Regions from separate parts of the Azospirillum himalayense genome, predicted to be linked through region 3. Evidence: riboswitches for the same ligand, from Rfam matches in the RefSeq annotation. Region 3 holds a riboswitch; each other region holds the start of a gene.
The links. A riboswitch is a leader RNA that binds a small molecule or an ion and turns the genes downstream of it on or off. The one in region 3 is predicted to bind cobalamin.

Region 1 (6,187 bases), on a different contig from region 3:
CAGCCCTTCATGCAGGCCGTTGAACTGGTTGGCGTCGGCCATCAGGGCCTCGCGCCAGTTGCGCTGGATGATCGAGGCGGCGAACAGCCCCTCCGGCGTGTCGTAGTTGCAGGCCAGCAGCTTGACCGAATCGCGCCCGTCATAGGCCAGCGTCAGCCGCCCGATCAGCGCGCCGGCGCGCTCGTTCAGGCGGCCGGCCGCCCAATAGTCGTTCCAGGAGGCTTCGAGCAGACGCGCCACGCCGCCGCGCACCCCGAGCCGGGCCAGCGCCCGCCCGTCCACCGTCGCGCGCAGCGTCTCGCGCAGCATGGTGTGCAGCTCGTCGGCGACGCTTTCGATCAGGTCGATCTGATGGGCGGAGAACTCGTACCGCACGTCCTCGCGCCAGAAGGCGCCGGCGTTCATGGCGCGGACGCCGAAAGGGTATTTGCGGAGCCCCGGACGCCAATCCGCACGGGGTTTCATGACTGCTCTGCGCATCGTGTGCTTACCGGGCCGCCGGATTCAATCCATGGTTTTGCCCCGCTGCGGCGCGCCGCTTGCGGCCGTCCGGGATTCGGTGGGGGCGGATCATTGCGGCGCAAACGCGCCAACACAAGCGCCTTGCGCGCCCGTCCCTCCGATTTTCCACGCTTCCCCTCGCGGATCTCACAGGCCGGGTGGAAACGCCCGTCAATAGCTGCGGTCGGCCAGCCAAGCCGCGATGGCGTTCTCCATCGCCTCGGCGGTCGGATCGCCGTGCGCCGGGCCGGTTCCCACCATGGGAAGACGGGCCGCCGCAGCGATGTCCTCCGCCGGGGTACCGGTCCCGACAAACAGGTCGCAGCGCCGCAGCAGGGCGCACAGCCCGTCGAAACCCAACCGCCCTACCGCGTTCAGGCAGGCTGCCCCCGCCTCCTCGGCGATGCGCGCCGCGGCGCCCCTGGCGGCCTCCTCACCGACCAGGACCAGGGCGGTGTCGCCCCGCGCGGCAAGCCGGCGGCACAGCTCCGACAGGCTGCCGGTGCCGACGGACGCGGAGAGGCCGACCGCGCAACGCCAGCGCGCTGAAACGCCCTCGGCGAGAAGCGCGGCGGCGGCGCGCTCGCCGGCGGGGGAGGTCCAGACCTCCGTGGCGGGGTCCGGCTCTCCGGCGGTCAGCGCCCCCAGCAGGCCGGCGGGAGTCGGAGCGACGTGGGTCAGGAAGGCGTCGGCGTAATAGCCGCGCACCGGCCGGCCGACCCTGCAGCCAAGACGGAGCGGCGCCCCCGTATCCTGCATCAGGCGGTTGGCGAAGCTGGCATCCTCACCCCGGTGGGGATTGATCGTGAGGTCGAAGGCGCCGCTGAACTGCTGGCCGATTTCCTGGCGCACCGCGTTCACCAGCGCGTCGTCGGGCGCCCGCCCCTTCAGCGGCGGCAGGGTGACGCGCTGGTTGACGTAGGGGCAGAGGGCAAGCGCTGCCTCCGCGTCCGGCGTCGCGAAGACGGTGATCCGGGCCAGCGGCAAGGCCCGCCGCAGCTCCCGCAGGACGCCGGACGCCCGCAGCACGGCCCCCATCCCGTCCGGCAGGAACACGCCGACGCTGCGGATCAGGTCGGTCGGGAAGGGTTGCGGTTCGCCGGGGACGAGCGTGCGGCGGCGGACGGCGGGGCCGGAGTTCCGCAGCAGCGCCATCGCCGGAGCGGTCGAGGCGCCCCGCGCCGGCGGCACGAAGCCCCAGCGTCCGTCGGCATCCGGGCGCGCCAGCGGCTCCACCATGGCATGCTCGGCGCGCGAGACGGTCGCCGCGTCGGTCACCCAAGGGAAGAAATCGCGCAGCGGGAGGGTGCCGTTGCCGACCGTTCGGCCCGCCGCCTGCAGGGCATCCCACCGACCGACCGCGCCGTCGTAGCCGTAATAAATTTCCTTGAACGCGACCTGCTCCCGCGTCGCGTAGGCGAAATGCTGGAAGACCAGCCCGCCCGCCGCCGTCTCCTCGTGCAGGAAGGGGTTGGCCGCGCCGAGTTCGAGGTCCGACCCGTCGGGCTGTGGGCGCATCAGCCGGGGCGGGACGTGCGAGTGCCAGTAATCCCCCGGCCGGTACCGCCATGTGCGCAACCATTCGTAGGCGCGGTAATTGCCGTACTGGTCCAGCCGGTCGAGGACCAGGGACGGGCCGACGAAGAAATGGCAGAGGTAGAGAGCCGCCGTGCGCGACGGCGAATCGAGGAACATCCGGCGCGCCCGGGCGATCTGCTCCGCCGTCCACAGCTCGTCCGCGTCGACCTGCCAGAGCAGGCAGTCCTCGGTCATGGCGGCCAGCGGCGCGGTCACCATCTCCACCTTGCCCTGCCAGAACACGCCGGGCGGCTTGCGGTAGACCGACACGCGCCCGGGCTCCTCCGCGGCGATGCGGTCGAGATACTCCGAGGTCCCGTCGTTGCTGCGGCCGTCGCGGTGAAGGTCCTGCGGGACGCGCCCGCCCCGCTGCGCGCACCAGGAGGAGTCGCGGACCTGCTCCGCCACCCCCTCCACGATGTGCCAATGCCAGGGGAAGGGCAACTGGCGGAACACCTCCAGGTGATAGCGGATGAAGGGATCGCCGTTCAGCACGATGGTCAGGAAATGAACCGGTAGCATGCCCGCAACCCCGTCCTTCGCCCGTTGATCCGTCCTCGCGCAGTCCGCAGGACCTTGTCGGTTCCGCGGGAGCGGTGTCAAGGAAGCCGTGCGACTCCCCCGATGGGGCGCCATCCCCCTCTTGACGGCGGGGGACCCCGCCCCTACCCTGGCGGCGGTTATGGTTCCCCGCGTCCTCCGGTCGCGGGGCTAAGAGGGAAGCCGGTGCGCCGCCCCGATCGGGGAGATACGGCAAATCCGGCGCTGCCCCCGCAACTGTGAGCGGTGAGCGGCCTCGTCCTTTCCGTGTCACTGGCGCCGCCTGCGGGAACGGGCGCCGGGAAGGCCGGACGATGCCGCCTTGACCCGCGAGCCAGGAGACCTGCCGTAACCGAACGTACGTCCTCGGGCGGGGTGCCCCGGTGGTCGCTTGCCGATGTCCGGCCCGACGGCCGCCCGTCTTCCGCAAGCCGTCCCCCCGGTGCGCCCATTCAGGGGACCAAGGGGGTTGCGATGCCGGTGCCTGCCAGCAACGACGCCCCTCCCAACGCATGGCAGACTCGGAAAGGGCATAGAGCATGCACATCGAACCCGGCGTCGTGGACGGCGCCAAGATCGCTCTCAGCTACGCGACGGCCGCCGGCGGCTTCGCGATGGCCGGAAAGCTGGCGCGCGACGACGTCCGCAACAACGGCGGGATCGCGCCGCTGGTGCTGCGCAGCCTGATCGCCACCGCGCTGGTCTTCAGCTTCTTCGAGGTGTTCCCGCACCACCCCGTGGGCGTGTCGGAGGTTCACCTGATCCTCGGTTCGACGCTGCTCCTGCTGTTCGGCGCCGGTGCCGCCTCCATCGGCCTCGCCGCCGGCCTGCTGATCCAGGGCCTGTTCTTCGCGCCGTTCGACCTGCCGCAGTACGGCATGAACGTCACCACGCTGCTGGTCCCGCTGTGGGGCATCAGCCTGCTGGCGAAGCGGATCGTTCCCGACGCCACCCCCTATGTCGACCTGAAGTACTCGCAGGCGCTGGCCCTCTCCACCGCCTACCAGGGCGGCATCGTCGCCTGGGTGGCCTTCTGGGCCTTCTACGGCCACGGCTTCACCGCCGAGACCATGACGGAAGTCGCCTCCTTCGGCGCCGCCTACATGACCGTCATCATCGTCGAGCCGCTGGCCGACCTCGCCGTGCTGGCCGTCGCCAAGGCGCTGCGCCGCCAGAGCCAGGGGCCGCTGTTCAACATCCGCCTGCACCAGGGCGCCTGACCGGCCCTCTGGACCAGACGGTTCGAAGGAAGGGCGGCGGGGACATCCCCGCCGCCCTTTTCCGTTCAGATCACCAGTTCGCCTTTGCGGATCGCCGCGTAGCGGCGGTTCACCGCGCCCCAGTCGACCACGTTCCACCAAGCCGCCAGATAATCGGCGCGCCGGTTCTGGTACTTCAGATAATAGGCGTGCTCCCACACGTCGTTGCCCATCAGCACCGGCACGCCCTCCATGGCCGGCGAATCCTGGTTCGGACGCGCGGCGATGGCCAGCTTGCCCGACGACGGGTCGGCGGTGACGAAGACCCAGCCGCTGCCGAACTGCCCGGCGCCCGCCGTGTTGAAGCGCGTCTTGAAGTCGTCGAAGCCGCCGAAGTCGCGCGTGATGGCCGCCCCCACCTCGCCGTCCGGCGCACCGCCGGCGTTCGGCCCCATGATGCTCCAGAACATGCTGTGATTCGCGTGCCCGCCGCCGTTGTTGCGCACCGCGGTGCGGATGCTCTCCGGCAGTTCCGGCACGCGCTTCAGCAGGTCGGCCAGCGGCATCGCCTGGAGATCGCCATGGTTGGCGAGGGCCTTGTTGAGGTTGTCGACATAGGCCTGATGGTGCTTGTCATGGTGCACGCTCATCGTCATCGCGTCGATGTGCGGCTCCAGCGCGGCGGGCGCGTAGGGCAGCGGCGGCAGCGTGAAGCCCTTGCCGCCCGGTGCCTGGCCTGCTGTTTGAGCCCAAACGAAGCGCGGCGCCGCAGCCAGCACCAGCGCGGCGGCGCCGGCGGACAGCAGCAGTTGGCGGCGATCCAGGCGAACGGACATGAGACCTCCCAATGTTGTGTTTCGTGCCGAACGGCGGGGAAGCCACAGCCTCAGTGCGCCTCCCAACTCACTCAACAGGGCAATGGGCGTAGTCACTCGGTACCGGCGCACCGCGCGCCGACCGATTTCTACAGGCGGGCCTTTCCCGCCAACCCGGCGGACGACACGCGGGCCATGCCCAGCGCCACGGTCCGCCAACGCCCCAGACGGAACCGCGAGGGGGCGGCCGACGGCTTGCGGACCGGCGCGGCCGTGACCGTCTCCGCCGCCTCGAGGATCCCGCGGGCGCGGCGCTCGCGCAGCAGCAGGCGCATCACCTCCTCCTCCGTGACGGGGCGTCCGGCCCTGGCGGTGGCGAGGCTGGCGGTGTCCTGGAGGGCGGCGACCTGCGCCAGGGTGCCGGTCAGCCCCTTGGCCGCGGCGGTGGTCAGCGCTTCGCGATGAATGGCGAGGATGAACGGCTTCAGCCCACGGTCGGGCGTTCCCTGCGGCGGTGTCGGCATGGCGGAAGGGCTCCGGGGATTCGTTCGATCGGGTAGGCCATCATCCAACCGATAACGCCGCCGCGGCAAAGGCCCCTTCGGATTAGTCCCGCCGGTCTCCGCCGGAGGAGCGGCCCTCAGCGGGCCACGTACCAGTCCGTCCGGTGGTTGAAGGCGACGAAGGCGTTCAGCACCGCCGCGCCCAGCATCGAGGCCAGCACCGCCTTCCCGTCGATGACGAAGACCGCCATGGAGAAGATCACCACGTCGAACATGGCCTGGAGCCAGCCGGCGCGGAAGCCCGTCTTCTCCTGGATGTAGAAGGCGAGAATCCCCACCCCGCCGCCGCTGGAGCCGTGGCGGAACAGGCCGATGACCCCGATGCCGATGCAGAAGCCCGCCAGGACCGCCGCCACATAGGGGTGCAGCGCGTCGTAGCGGATCGCGTGGGGCGCCAGCGTGGTCAGCACCGAGATGCTCGTCACCGCCAGAAGCGACTTGGCGGTGAAGCGCCAGCCGATGCGCGCCAGCGCCAGCGCGTAGAAGGGCAGGTTCACCACGAAGAACACCGGGCCGAAATCCAACCCCGTGGCGTAGGCGATGACGAAGGACAGCCCCGCCGCCTGCCCGGTGATCAATCCGGCGGCATGCAGTATGGAAATCCCGAACGCGGTCATGATGATGCCGAACAGCTGCCCCTGCGCATTATCAAATGCGCTGTGCGCCGCCCGTTTGGTTTCATTTGTTGCAACGGCAGTGTTTGGGGCCACGGATACTGCACTTTTCTTGAGCACGCTCGGCACCTTCCAGACTTCATTCCATATCGACAGTATCATCAAAGACCAGACCAAGAATAGAGCGGCGTAAATTCGTCCGCCTCCCCCGCAATCCGTGGGGCAACGCTGCTTCGTGTTCCCGTCGCCCCTCCCCTCGCCGTCGATTCCTCCGGATGGCGCCGGCTTTCCGGGCCGGGGCGCGGGCGGTGGGACGCGGAATTGCGTGGCCTTGCGGCCATCGTTGCGCCCGCTGCGCAAGAATCGGTCGCGCCGAC
Region 2 (6,187 bases), on a different contig from region 3:
TTACGAAGCGCCCATCCAGCCCGGCCAGCAGGGCGGTCATCTCCGCCTCGCCGCAGGCATCGAGCGCCGGGGCGACGTCTTCGGCATTGCCGAAACGGGCGACGGCGGCGAGCAGGCGGGCGCGGCGCTCCGGCTCGGGCGTGGTGCCGAAGACGTGCAGCCCGTCGCGGATCTGCATCTCCTTGATGTCGCAGAGATGGGCGTCGAGGCGGCTGAGGATGGCGTCGGGGTCGTCGTCGGGCCGCAGGTTGCAGTCGGCGGCGACGCCGGAACTCCAGGCCAGATCCAGGATGGTCTGCCGCAGCGCGCCCAGCCGCCGCGGGTCCAGCCCGGTCGCCATCGAATACTCGTCGATGGCCGTTTCAAGCGCGGCGAGGTCGCCGTGCAGCCCGGCCTCGACCGGCGGCGGGGTCAGGTGGCCGATCAGGACCGCGCCCAGCCGGCGGCGCGCCTGCACGCCCTCGCCGGGGTTGTTGACGATGAAGGGGTAGAGGCAGGGCAGAGGACCGACGACGATCTCCGGCCAGCACTCGGCGGACAGGGCGACGGCCTTGCCCGGCAGCCATTCCAGCGTCCCGTGCGCCCCCACCTGCACCAGCGCGTGGATGCCCAGGATATGGCGGAGCCAGAGGTGGAAGGCGAAGTAACCGTGGCTGGGAGGCGTGTCGGGGTCGTGGTGCTGGGTGGTGGTCAGCGGGCCGTGGCCGCGGCTCGGCTGCACCGCGATAGTGGCGTTGCCGCAGGCCAGCACGGTGAAGCGGAAGATGGTGCCGTCAGCCAGCGGGTCGGCCTGCTCATCGCCCCAGCATTCTGTGATGCAAGCGCGGGCCTCGGCGGGGGCGAGGCGGCGGTAGTCGTCCAGGCTCATCGTGGCGGTGGCGCCGCCGGTCAGCGCCTCCATCAGGGCGGCGGGGCCGGCGGGCAGCCCGTCCAGCGCGTAGCCCTCGGCGCGCAGCCGCTCCAGGATGCCGACGACGCTCGCCGGGGTGTCGAGGCCGACCGCATGGCCGATGCCGCCGCCCGGCCCCGGATAGTCGGACAGTACCAGCGCCAGCTTGCGCTCGGCCCGCGGCGTGGCACCCAGCCGCACCCAGGCGGCGGCCAGATCGGCGGCGAAGGCGACCCGGTCAGGCACCGGGCGGATCAGCGTCGGGGCGAACTCCAGGTCGGGGTCCAGCGCCCCTTCGGCCTTGAAGGCGATGGCGCGGGTCAGGATGCGCCCGTCCATCTCCGGCAGCACGACGTTCATGGCGAGGTCGGACGGCCCCATGCCGCGGGCGGAGCCGCGCCAGCCCTCCTCCGGCGTGGTGGACAGCACGGCCTGGAGCACCGGCGTGCCGTTGGCATCCAGAGGCGACCCGTCCTCGCGCGCCGCCGAGAAGCCGGTCAGGTTCATCACGACGGCGGCGTTCCGCGCGGTCAGGGTGGCGCGCATCCAGGCGGCGCAGTCCGGCTCCTTCAGGCTCGCCACGAACAGCGGCAGCGGGGCGAGGCCGCGCGCGGCCAGCGCGTCGCACAGCGCGTGCACCGGCTCCAGATCGCCGGCCAGCAGGTGGGAGCGGTAGAAGACGACCGGCGCGCAGGGGCCGGCAACCTGACCGGACCAGCCCTCATAGACGCCGAAGCGCGGCACCGGCGCCGGCTCGCGCCAGGGGCGCTCCTGTCCGCTCAGAGTGGCGGCGTAGGCCAGCAGGTTGGCCATGTTGTCCGGCCCGCCTTCGGTGAATCCACGCCACAGCCGTTGCGCGGCCTCGGCCGGAACGGTGCCGTAGCCCTCCAGGGCGGGGTTCGGCTGGGCGCAGCCGGGCAGCACGGCCAGCGCCACCCCGGACTCCCGGCAGGCGGCGGCGACATGGTCCAGCCCATAGCGCCAGTAGCCCGCCCCGCCGAGCAGCCGCAGGACGACCAGCTTCGCCTTGCGGATCACGGAGTCGACGTAGAGGTCCACCGACAGCGGGTGCCCCAGCCGCGCGAGATTCGCCAGCCGCAGGGTCGGCAACTCGTCACGGTGGCGCTTCCAGCAGGCGGCGAGCGCCGTCAAGTCGCTGTCGGAGAAGGACAGGACGACGAGGTCCGCCGGGCTCTGCCCCAGATCCACGGCCTGGGGGCCGGCGTCGAGGTCTTCCTGGCGGGCGGCGAGTAGGTGCATGGGCTACAGCTTTGCAAACACTCCCTCTCCCGCCCCGGGAGAGGGTGCCCGCGAAGCGGGCGGGTGAGGGTGCTGGCAAGGATCGCTGCGGTCTCCGCGGGCGACCCTCACCCTCCCACGCTTCGCGCGGGTCCCTCCCTCTCCCGGGGCGGGAGAGGGCTTTTAAGACAGCGCCGCGGTCACGGCGTCGCGGTCCAGGCCCGTCTCGCCGATCACCACCAGACGGCTGCGGCGCGGCTCGTCGGGCTTCCAGAAGCGGTCGAAATGGGTCTGGATGCGCGTTCCCACACCCTGCACCAGAAGGCGCATCGGCTTGCCCGGCACGTCGATGAATCCCTTCAGACGGAGCACGCCATGGGCGGCGGCGACCCGCTCCAGCGTCTTCGCCAGCGCCGCCGGGTCGGGCTGCGGGCCGAGTTCCACGACGAAGCTGGTGAAGTCGTCGTGGTCGTGACCCTCCTCCTCGTCATGGTGGCTGGGTCGGTTGGCGAGGTCGTCCTCGGCCCCGGCGCCGACGCCGAGAAGCACCACCGGGTCGACCTTGCCGTTGCTGGCGCGCAGGATCTTGGGCTCGCGCCCAGCGCCGCCCTCAGCCATGCCGCCCTCAGCCATGCCGCCCTCCGCCATGGCGGCGCGGATCAGGTCCTCGACCTTCGCCAGATCGGCGGCATCGACCAGATCGGTCTTGTTCACCACGATCAGGTCGGCGCAGAGGAGCTGGTCTTCGAACACCTCCTCGACCGGAGTCTCGTGGTCGAGCTGCCCGGCCTCGGCGGCTTGGGCGGCCAGCGCCGCCGGATCGGGGGCGAAGCGGCCCTCCGCGGCGGCGGCGGCGTCGACCACCGCGACCACTCCGTCCACCGTCACCCGCGTCTTGATCGCCGGCCAGTGGAAGGCCTGGACGAGGGGCTTCGGCAGAGCGAGGCCGCTCGTCTCGATGATGATGTGCTCCGGCGGCTGCGGGCGGGACAGCAGCTTTTCGATGGCCGGGACGAAATCGTCGGCGACGGTGCAGCACAGGCAGCCGTTCGCCAGCTCGATCACGTCGTCCTCGGTGCAGGTCGGGTCGCCGCAGGCGCGCAGGATCTCGCCGTCGATGCCGACATCGCCGAACTCGTTGATGATCAGCGCCAGACGGCGCCCGCCGGCCTGCTCCAGCAGGCTGCGGATCAGCGTCGTCTTCCCGGCGCCGAGAAAGCCGGTGATGACGGTGGCCGGGGTCTTTCCGGCGGTCAGCGGGCCGGTGGTCATGATCTGGCTTCCTTGTCTCCGCCACACCCGGCGGATTGGATGAGTGTCGGTCCGGCGGCAGGTTTCCTGGCTCGCGGGTCGTCGCCGCGCCTCCCGCCTTCCCGGCCTGTCGGCCCGTGGCATTTCCGGAGGCAGGCTCGCCGCTTACAGTTGCGGGGGCAGCCGCGGCCTTGGACTCCATCCGGGTCCGCACCGCATTCCCTATTATCCCCGCGCCTTCACGGCGGACGGGGCACCGTCGGAGGCGCAGAATTGCAGGCGGACCCCCGATTTGCAAGCGGCCATTTGGCGCCCGAAAACCGTGCCGTCGAACCCGGAACGCTCCGCCCGTCCCGCCGTTGGTGTGTCGGAAGATCGGTACAGTCTGTCTGGAAAGCTGACACTCCGGACCGCGTGCGATGCCCAACGCCAACATTGGCCGATTCATAAATTTCAACGACTTACCAAAGGCTGTCACAGTTGGCATGCCGTGTGCTTATACCAGCGTAACCAAAAACGCGGACCGGCAGACGACGCGGACGAACAGGGAGGGAAAAGCGGCACCCATGGCCGACGACATCATTCTGGAAGCGCGCGGACTCTCGAAGGAGTTCAAGGGCTTCATCGCGGTGAAGGAGGTGAACCTCCAGGTTCGCCGCGGCACGATCCACGCGCTGATCGGCCCGAACGGCGCTGGCAAGAGCACGGTCTTCAACCTGCTGACCAAGTTCCTGACGCCGACGCGCGGCCAGATCCTCTACAAGGGGCGCGACATCACCGCCATGAAGCCCGCCGACGTGGCGCTGCTCGGCATGGTGCGCTCCTTCCAGATCTCCGCCGTTTTCCCGCACCTCAGCGTGCTGGAGAATGTCCGCGTCGCGCTGCAGCGCCCGCGCGGCACCAGCTTCCACTTCTGGAAGCCCGAGGCCAGCCTGCACGACCTGCACGACCGCGCCGAGGAACTGATCGAGGCGGTGAACCTCACCCCCTGGGCCGGCCACACCGCCGCCGAGCTGCCCTACGGCCGCAAGCGCGCGCTGGAGATCGCCACGACGCTGGCGCTCGACCCCGAGGTGATGCTGCTCGACGAGCCGCTGGCCGGCATGGGCCACGAGGACATCGAAGGCACCGCCGCCCTCATCAAGCGCGTCTCCGCCGACCGCACCATCCTGATGGTGGAGCACAATCTGTCGGTCGTCGCCCACCTGTCGGACACGATCACCGTGCTCCGCCGCGGCGAGATCCTGGCGGAGGGCGCATACGACGTCGTATCGCGCAACCCGCAGGTCATGGAGGCCTATATGGGCACGGGTGAGGTGGGCCATGCCTGACGGCGCGACCGTGAAGACCGCGATGCTGGAAATCCGCGACCTCCAGGCCTTCTACGGCGAGAGCCACGTGCTGCACGGCGTCAACATCGACGTGCGCCAGGGCGAGGTGGTGACCCTGCTGGGCCGCAACGGCGCCGGCAAGACGACCACCATGCGCTCGATCATGGGCATCGTCGGCAAGCGCAACGGCTCGATCCGCTTCCAGGGCAAGGAGCTGATCGGCATGGCGCAGCACAAGATCCCCCGCCTCGGCATCGGCTACGTGCCGGAGGAGCGCGGCATCTTCTCCTCGCTCAGCGTGGACGAGAACCTGATGCTGCCGCCGGTGGTGAAGTCGGGCGGCATGACCGTGCCGCAGATCTACGAGCTGTTCCCCAACCTCCAGGGCCGCGGCACCACCCAGGGCACGCGCCTGTCGGGCGGCGAGCAGCAGATGCTGGCCATCGCGCGCATCCTGCGCACCGGCGCCGACCTGATCCTGCTCGACGAGCCGACCGAGGGGCTCGCCCCCGTCATCATCGAGCAGATCGGGGTGGCGGTGCGCAAGCTGAAGCAGCGCGGCTTCACCATCGTGCTGGTCGAGCAGAATTTCCGCTTCGCCGCGACCATCGCCGACCGCCACTACGTGATGGAGGAAGGCCATGTCGTGGACATGATCCCCAACGACCAGCTCGCCCAGAACATGGACAAGCTCCACACCTATCTGGGTGTCTGACCAAATCACCCCCTCTGCCGAAAACACTCAAAACAAAGCCAATCGAAGGGAGTTCGAAATGCTCAAGACGTTGCTTTGCGGGACCGCATTGCTGGCGCTGACCGCCGGGGCCGCGCACGCCCAGGTCTCCAACAACGTGATCAAGATCGGCGTGATGAACGACCGGTCCGGCATCTACGCCGACCTCGCCGGCGAAGGTTCGGCCATCGCCGCCCGTCTGGCGGCCGAGGAGTTCGGTGGCAAGATCGCCGGCGCGCCGATCGAGATCGTCGTCGCCGATCACCAGAACAAGGCCGACATCGCCGCCAACACGGCGCGCGAGTGGATCGACGCCGGCAATGTGGACGTCATCGCCGACGTGCCGAACTCCGCCGCCGCGCTGGCCGTCCAGGGCATCACCAAGGACAAGAAGCGCATCTTCCTGATGTCCGGTCCGGGCTCGACCGACCTCAGCGGCAAGTCCTGCAGCCCCTACGGCTTCCAGTGGACCTACGACAACTACGCCATGGCCGCCGGCACCGCCCGCGCGCTGGTCGAGCAGGGCAAGAAGAACTGGTACTTCATCACCGCGGACTACGCCTTCGGCCATTCGCTGGAGGATGAGACCTCGAAGATGGTCAAGCAGCTCGACGGCAAGGTCGCGGGCAACGTCCGCCATCCGCTGGGCAACGCCGACTTCTCGTCCTACCTGCTCCAGGCCCAGGCCTCCAAGGCCGACGTGATCGGCCTCGCCAACGCGGGCGGCGACGCCACCAACGCCGT
Region 3 (6,187 bases):
ACGATCCGCCCGCGCAGGTGGGCGGCGTCGGCGGTGGACAGCGCCCGCTCCACCGCCGCGTGGTCCGCCGCGGTGATCCCGCCCAGGGGGCCGCGGTGGGGAAGGCGGCCCAGCAGGACCAGCGCCTCGGCGCGCAGCGGCCAGTGCACCGGGCCGCTCTGCGGCAGATAGGCGATGCCGCGGGCGAGCGCCCGCCGTCCGGCCTGCGCGGCGGTCCGTCCGTCGAAGGTGACGCGGCCCGCCGCCGGCTCGGCGAGACCGGCGAGCAGGCGCAGCAGGGTGGTCTTGCCGGCGCCGTTCGGGCCGATCAGCCCGGTGAAGGCGCCGGGCTCGATGGTGAGATTGACACCCGTCAGGATGGTGCGCCCGCCGGCTTTGGCGGACAGGCCGTGGGTTTCGATGCGCATCACGCCTCCTCCCGCCGCAGCCGGGCGATCAGGACGATCAGGAAGGGCGCCCCGATCAGGGCGGTGACCACGCCCAGCTTCAGTTCCGGCCGCGTCGGCAGCAGCCGGGCCGCGATGTCCGCGGCGAGCGTCAGGCACGCCCCGGCCAGACCGGCCAGCAGCAGCAGCCGTCCCGGACGCGCCCCGGCCAGCGGGCGCATCAGGTGCGGGGCCACCAGCCCGACGAAGCCCACGGCGCCGGTGACCGACACCGCGCTGCCCACCGCCAGCGCCGCCCCGGCGATCAGCCGGACGCGCAGCCCGGTGAGGTCGAAGCCCAGGCTGCGCGCCGCGTCCTCCCCAAGCGTCAGCGCGTCGAGCGCGCGGGCGCCGGACAGGCAGAGCGCCCAGCCCGCCAGCATCGGCGGCAGGACGAGCCAGAGCTGGTCGGTGCCGCGGTCGGCCAGCGATCCCATCAGCCAGAACACGATCTCCAGCGCCGCGTAGGGGTTGGGGGCGAGGTTGAGGGCCAGTGCGGTCAGCGACCCGGCGAGGCTGTTGATGGCGATGCCGCCGATGACCAGCGCGGTGGTTCCGGCCCCCCGCGCCGCCATCAGGTTCAGCAGAACCGCCGCCGTCGCGGCCCCGGCCATGCCGCCCAGCGGCAGGGCGAGCGACAGCGCGGCGGACAGGCCGCTGTAGAAGACGATCACCGCGCCCAGCGCCGCGGCGCTCGACACGCCGACCAGACCCGGCTCGGCCAGCGGGTTGCGCAGCCAGCCCTGCATCGCCGCGCCGGTCAGCCCCAGGCTGAAGCCGACCAGCAGGCCGAGCAGGGCGCGCGGCAGGCGCAGCTCGGCCAGCACCAGCGCCCCCAGGGTGGGGCGCCCGGCGAGCCAGTCGGACAGGGCGGCGCCCAGGTCGAACGGCACATAGCCGACCGCCGCCGACACCGCGCAGAGCGTCAGCGCCAGAACCGTCAGCCCGGCGACCAGGGCGGGGTAGGGGATGCGGGAATCCCGGTTCATGGCAGCGCCTCTCGCGCGGCGGCCAGCCGCTCCGCGGCCTCGGCGATCTGCGGGCCGGGGCATGTCCACAGGCGGGAGGGCAGCGACAGCGTGCGGACCTGACGTTTCAAGGCCTTCAGGGCCGGGTGGTGCAGCAGGGCGCCGGCCAGCGACGGCGGCGCGTCGGGTGCGGCGTCGACGATCAGCACGTCCGCGCCGCCCAGGATGATCGCTTCCAGCGGCAGGGCGCCCTGGCTGCCCAGCGGCAGGCGGTCGGCCATGTTCTCCAGCCCGGCGCGGGTCAGGAGTTCGTCGACCAGCGACCCGGACCCGGCGACGAAGCCATTGGGGCGCAGCACCACCGCGGTCGGGCGCGGTTCCGGCGCGGCGGGGGGCAGGGCGTCGAGGCGGGAGAGCAGGTCGGCGACCAGCGCCTCCCCGCGGTCCGGCTCACCGACGGCGCGGGCGAGGCCGCGGATCTGCTCCGCCACCCCTGCCACGCTCTGCGGGACGTCCAGCTCCAGCAGCGGCGCGTCCAGCCGCGTCAGCAGCCCGACCGCGACCCGCGTGGTGTAGCGCCCGGCGACGATCAGGTCGGGGTTGAGCGGCAGGATCTCCTCCGCCGTCCCGTGGTTGACCGGCACCCGCGCCGCCAGCGCCGCGACGGAGGAGGCGCGGGGATCGCGCGCCAGCCACGTCACCGCGGCGAGGCGCTCCGGCCCGACGAGCCGCAGCAGCAGCTCGTCGGCGCAGAGATTCAGGGAGACGATGCGCTGTGGTTTGCCGGGCGGTTTTGCCGGCGGCGCCTCCCACGCCGCCGCCGGCCCTCCCGCGATCAGCAGGAGGGCGGCGGCCAGCCCGAGAAAGGTGGGCTTCACAGCGACAGCCGCAGCCCGAGATACCCGGCCCGTCCCGGCGCGCCGTAGGTCCAGACCTCCTGGTACCGGCGGTCGAACAGGTTCTCCACGCGCCCGAAGAGTTCGACCCCCTCGGACAGCGCGTAGGACCCGGCCATGTTGACCAGCGTGTAGGGGGCGAGATTCACGACCTGCCGGTTGTAGAAGGGATCGTAGGCCCAGTCGCTGGACCGCCCGTTGTAGACGACGCCGAGGTTGGCGTTCGCTCGGTCCTCCAGGAAGCGGTAATTGACGGTCAGGCTGGCGAGCTGCTTGGGCCGGCGCACCAGCTCCGCCCCCGTGGAATCCTCGCCGTCGGTCCAGGTGTAGGAGCCGCGGACGGTCAGCCGCTCCATCGGCTCCACCGACAGGCCGAGTTCGAAGCCGCGGATGTGGGACTCGCCCGGCATGTTGACGGAGGTCCGCCCGGTGCCGGTGATGAGGTCGCGGATGCGCTGGTCGAACCACGTGCCGTCCACCGAGGCCCGCGTGCCCCACAGCGACTGGTCGAACCCGGCGTCCCAGCCGCGCGCCCGCTCCGGCTTCAGGTTCGGGTTGCCGGCGTAGGTGGCGGTGTAGCCGTACAGCTCGAACAGGGTGGGATTCTTGACGCCGGTGCCGTAGGAGGCGCGCAGCTTCGTCCCGCTGTCTTCGATCAGATAGGCCGCCGTGGTGCGCCATGTGGTGGCGTCGCGGAACAGGTCGTTCGCGTCGTGGCGGACGCTGCCGGTCAGGGTCAGCCGGTCGAACAGCCCCAGCTTGTACTGGCCCACCAGCCCGGTGGAGCCGATGGAACGGTCGAAGCTGGAGAAGCTGCTGCGGCTGATCGCCTTGTCCTCCTCATGCTCCACGGCGGCGGTCAGCACATGGTCCGCGGGGCCGCTGTTCAGCGTCAGGTTGGTCTGGTAGTCGGCCTTGGTCTTGCGCCCATCGTAGCGGCTGGTCACCGTCTTGGCGTCGTCGCGGTAGTCACGCCGCTGGCGGCCATGGGTCAGGCCGACGATGTGCTCCCACTTTCCGTCGAGAAGGGCGATCTTGCCCTGGATGCGCCCGAAATACTGCTCCCCAGCGGTGCTGGTCCCGTCATCGACGGCGCCGCGCCCGCCGACGAAGCCGTCGGTGTCGGTGCGGAAGCGGGTGTAGCGGCCGGTTACCGCGATCTCGCTGCGCTCGGTCGGGCGGACGGCGGCGTTTCCGGTCAGCGTGCCGTTGCGGTAGCCGTCCTTCTCCGGGTTGCCGAGCCGCTTGTCGGCGACCGACACGCCGTCGCTGGTGACGCCCTGGCCGCTGAGGAACAGGTCGTAGCGGTCGGTCCCGGTGCCGAAGGAGGCCCGCCCGGCGGCGGTGCCGAAGGATCCGCCCTCGACGGCGGCGCGGAACCGGGGGGCGCCGGCGCCACGGCGGGTCACGATGTTGACGACGCCGCCGACCGCGTCGGAGCCGTAAAGCGCGCTCTGCGGGCCGCGCAGCACCTCGACGCGCTCCACGTCGCCGGCCAGCAGATTGGCGAAGTCGTATTCGGAACCGGCGGCGGGATCGTTCACCTCGATCCCGTCGATCAGGACGAGCGTCTGGTTGCCCTCCGACCCGCGGATGCGGAGCTGGGTCAGGGTGCCCATCGGGCCGGTGCGGTTGACGGCGACGCCGGGCACCGCGCGCAACGCGTCGGACAGCAGCTGGGTCTGGCGCTGCTCCAGCTCCTCGCGGGTGATGACGGTCAGGGCGCTGCCGGTTTCCTCGGCGGCGGTGGGGACGCGGTTGGCGGTCACCGAGACCGGCGGAAGCGTCGTGATGATGGTGGTGGAGTCGGCGAAGGCCGACACGGGAAGGGCAAGGCTTCCCAGAAGGGCGGCGAAGGACGCCGTCCGGTGAAGGCGGGGAACGCGGACACTCATTGAAACCTCGGGCGGGACGCCGGTGGCACGTCACCGCGAACGAAGTCCCACCGGACGCTCCGCGAACGGACTCCCGGTTCGACGACCTTCGGTGCACCCCGCCCGAACGTGTTCGCGTGTGACCACGACTGACGGCAGGTCTCCTGGCTCGCGGGTTATCGTCGGCCCATCGCCTTCCCAGGATCGCGATCCCAGTGGCATTCCGATGGACGACTCGCCGCTTACAGTTGCGGGGGCAGCCCCGGCGTAGAACCCTCGCACGGCAAATTGCCGCGGGGTCCGCACCGTGTTCCCATTTTCAGCCCTTTCGGGCAACCGTCGGGTGCGAAGCTACGCGGGCGGAACGGCTCCGGTCAAGCCGCATTCGGCCATCACACCAATCACGGTTCGCGAAGACCGTGCCCCCCTCTTGTCGCCGGGCCGGGGTCTGACTACATGACGGTCGAGGTCCGGGCCCCTCTGGCAGCGTCGCCCGGCGCTGTGATGTCGGACTTCCCATTGAGCCGTCGCCTTGGCGCGGCCTTGCGGAAGCTGGCCCTGTTGTTCCCCCTGGGTCCCGCTCCCCACAAGGCCCGCCGCCGGACGACGGCACCCGACGGGCCTTTGGGAGACATCGACATGAACCGCACCGAACCAACATACTGACCGACCGCCACGTCTCCACGGCGAACGATGGAGGCGGGTGTTCCGACGCGCTGCGGCCGAGCCGTCGCGCGCTCTTTTCCGTCGGCCGCAGACCTTGCGGCCGCGATTCCAGTCCGGGCCCCTCTGGCCGATGCGTCCCGCCGTGGCGCATCGGTGATGTCGGACTGCTCATGTGACGATCGAAGTCTCCGCTTGCGGGAGCGGAGTGCATGAAGCAAGGGACAGTTCCATGGACCAGATTGTCTTAATGTGGGCCAGCTTCGCCGTCTTCGTTGGCGTGCTTTTGGCCTTTGATCTTGGTGTATTTTCCAAGAAATCCCATGTGATCTCCGGTCGCGAGGCGCTGATGCGCTGCGCGGCCTATTCCACGCTGGCGATGATTTTTGCGGCCGGCGTCTTTCATTTCCAGGGCGCCGAGAAAGGGCTGGAGTTCCTGACCGGCTACCTGATCGAATACAGCCTGAGCGTCGACAACATCTTCGTCATCGCGCTGATCTTCACGCATTTCGCGGTGCCGCCGCAATACCAGCACCGGGTGCTGTTCTGGGGCATCCTGGGCGCGCTGGTGATGCGCGGCGTGCTGATCGTGGCGGGCACGGCGCTGATCCAGGAATTCCACTGGATCATCTACATCTTCGGCGCCTTCCTGATCTTCAGCGGCATCAAGATGCTGATGTCGGTGGACGACGAGCCGGACATGGAAAACAACCGGATCGTCAAGTTCGTCCGCTCCCGCTTCCGCATGACCGACGGCTACGAGGGGCAGAAGTTCTTCGTGATGCGCGACGGCGTGCGGATGATGACGCCGCTGTTCCTCGTGCTGATCCTGATCGAGTTCACCGATCTGGTCTTCGCCGTGGACTCCATCCCGGCGGTCTTTTCGGTGACCACCGACCCGTTCATCGTCTGGACCTCCAACGTCTTCGCGATCCTTGGCCTGCGCGCCCTCTATTTCGCGCTGGCCTCGATCATCCACCGCTTCCATTACCTGAAGTACGGCCTGTCGCTGGTTCTGGTGGTGGTCGGCGCCAAGATGATGATGGTCGACATCTACAAGATGCCGACGGCGCTGGCGCTGGGCATCACGGCCTTCCTGGTCGGCGGCTCCATCGTCTTCTCGATGCTGAAGACCCGTGGCGAGGCGGCTCCGGAGGCCGCGGACGGCGAAGCCCGCCGCTGGTGGGTGCCCGGCAGCCCGGCGAAGGGTGCCGGCGGTTCGACACCGGCCTCCTCCAACGAGGCGGCCGCGGTGTCCTCGGACGGCAAGGGCCGGTAAGACGCCCGCTCCGAAGGGCGGCAGGGAAACGACGGGGTGTCCGGTCCGGTGGAGCGGACGCCCCGCGCGTTTCCGGGCGGCG

Region 1: it holds a riboswitch for cobalamin, as region 3 does, so the genes downstream of both, ACFPMG_RS16025 (energy-coupling factor ABC transporter permease) here and ACFPMG_RS20705 (TonB-dependent receptor plug domain-containing protein) in region 3, are expected to answer to the same signal.
Region 2: it holds a riboswitch for cobalamin, as region 3 does, so the genes downstream of both, cobW (cobalamin biosynthesis protein CobW) here and ACFPMG_RS20705 (TonB-dependent receptor plug domain-containing protein) in region 3, are expected to answer to the same signal.

Annotation. Positions count from the first base shown of each region.
Region 1 covers NZ_JBHSLC010000031.1:32,062-38,248, forward strand. Annotated here, with positions in the region: gene ACFPMG_RS16015 (glutathionylspermidine synthase family protein) at 1-465, opposite strand, end outside; gene ACFPMG_RS16020 (glycosyltransferase family 9 protein) at 673-2,601, opposite strand; cobalamin riboswitch at 2,746-2,984, shown strand; gene ACFPMG_RS16025 (energy-coupling factor ABC transporter permease) at 3,159-3,839, shown strand; gene ACFPMG_RS16030 (superoxide dismutase) at 3,905-4,654, opposite strand; gene ACFPMG_RS16035 (hypothetical protein) at 4,783-5,157, opposite strand; gene ACFPMG_RS16040 (YitT family protein) at 5,274-5,813, opposite strand; gene ACFPMG_RS16045 (hypothetical protein) at 5,812-6,003, shown strand.
Region 2 covers NZ_JBHSLC010000115.1:49,788-55,974, forward strand. Annotated here, with positions in the region: gene cobN (cobaltochelatase subunit CobN) at 1-2,149, opposite strand, end outside; gene cobW (cobalamin biosynthesis protein CobW) at 2,312-3,400, opposite strand; cobalamin riboswitch at 3,440-3,655, opposite strand; gene ACFPMG_RS31385 (ABC transporter ATP-binding protein) at 3,946-4,710, shown strand; gene ACFPMG_RS31390 (ABC transporter ATP-binding protein) at 4,703-5,425, shown strand; gene ACFPMG_RS31395 (ABC transporter substrate-binding protein) at 5,484-6,187, shown strand, end outside.
Region 3 covers NZ_JBHSLC010000045.1:17,396-23,582, reverse strand. Annotated here, with positions in the region: gene ACFPMG_RS20720 (ABC transporter ATP-binding protein) at 1-407, opposite strand, end outside; gene ACFPMG_RS20715 (FecCD family ABC transporter permease) at 407-1,414, opposite strand; gene ACFPMG_RS20710 (ABC transporter substrate-binding protein) at 1,411-2,271, opposite strand; gene ACFPMG_RS20705 (TonB-dependent receptor plug domain-containing protein) at 2,268-4,184, opposite strand; cobalamin riboswitch at 4,301-4,519, opposite strand; gene ACFPMG_RS20700 (TerC family protein) at 5,059-6,105, shown strand.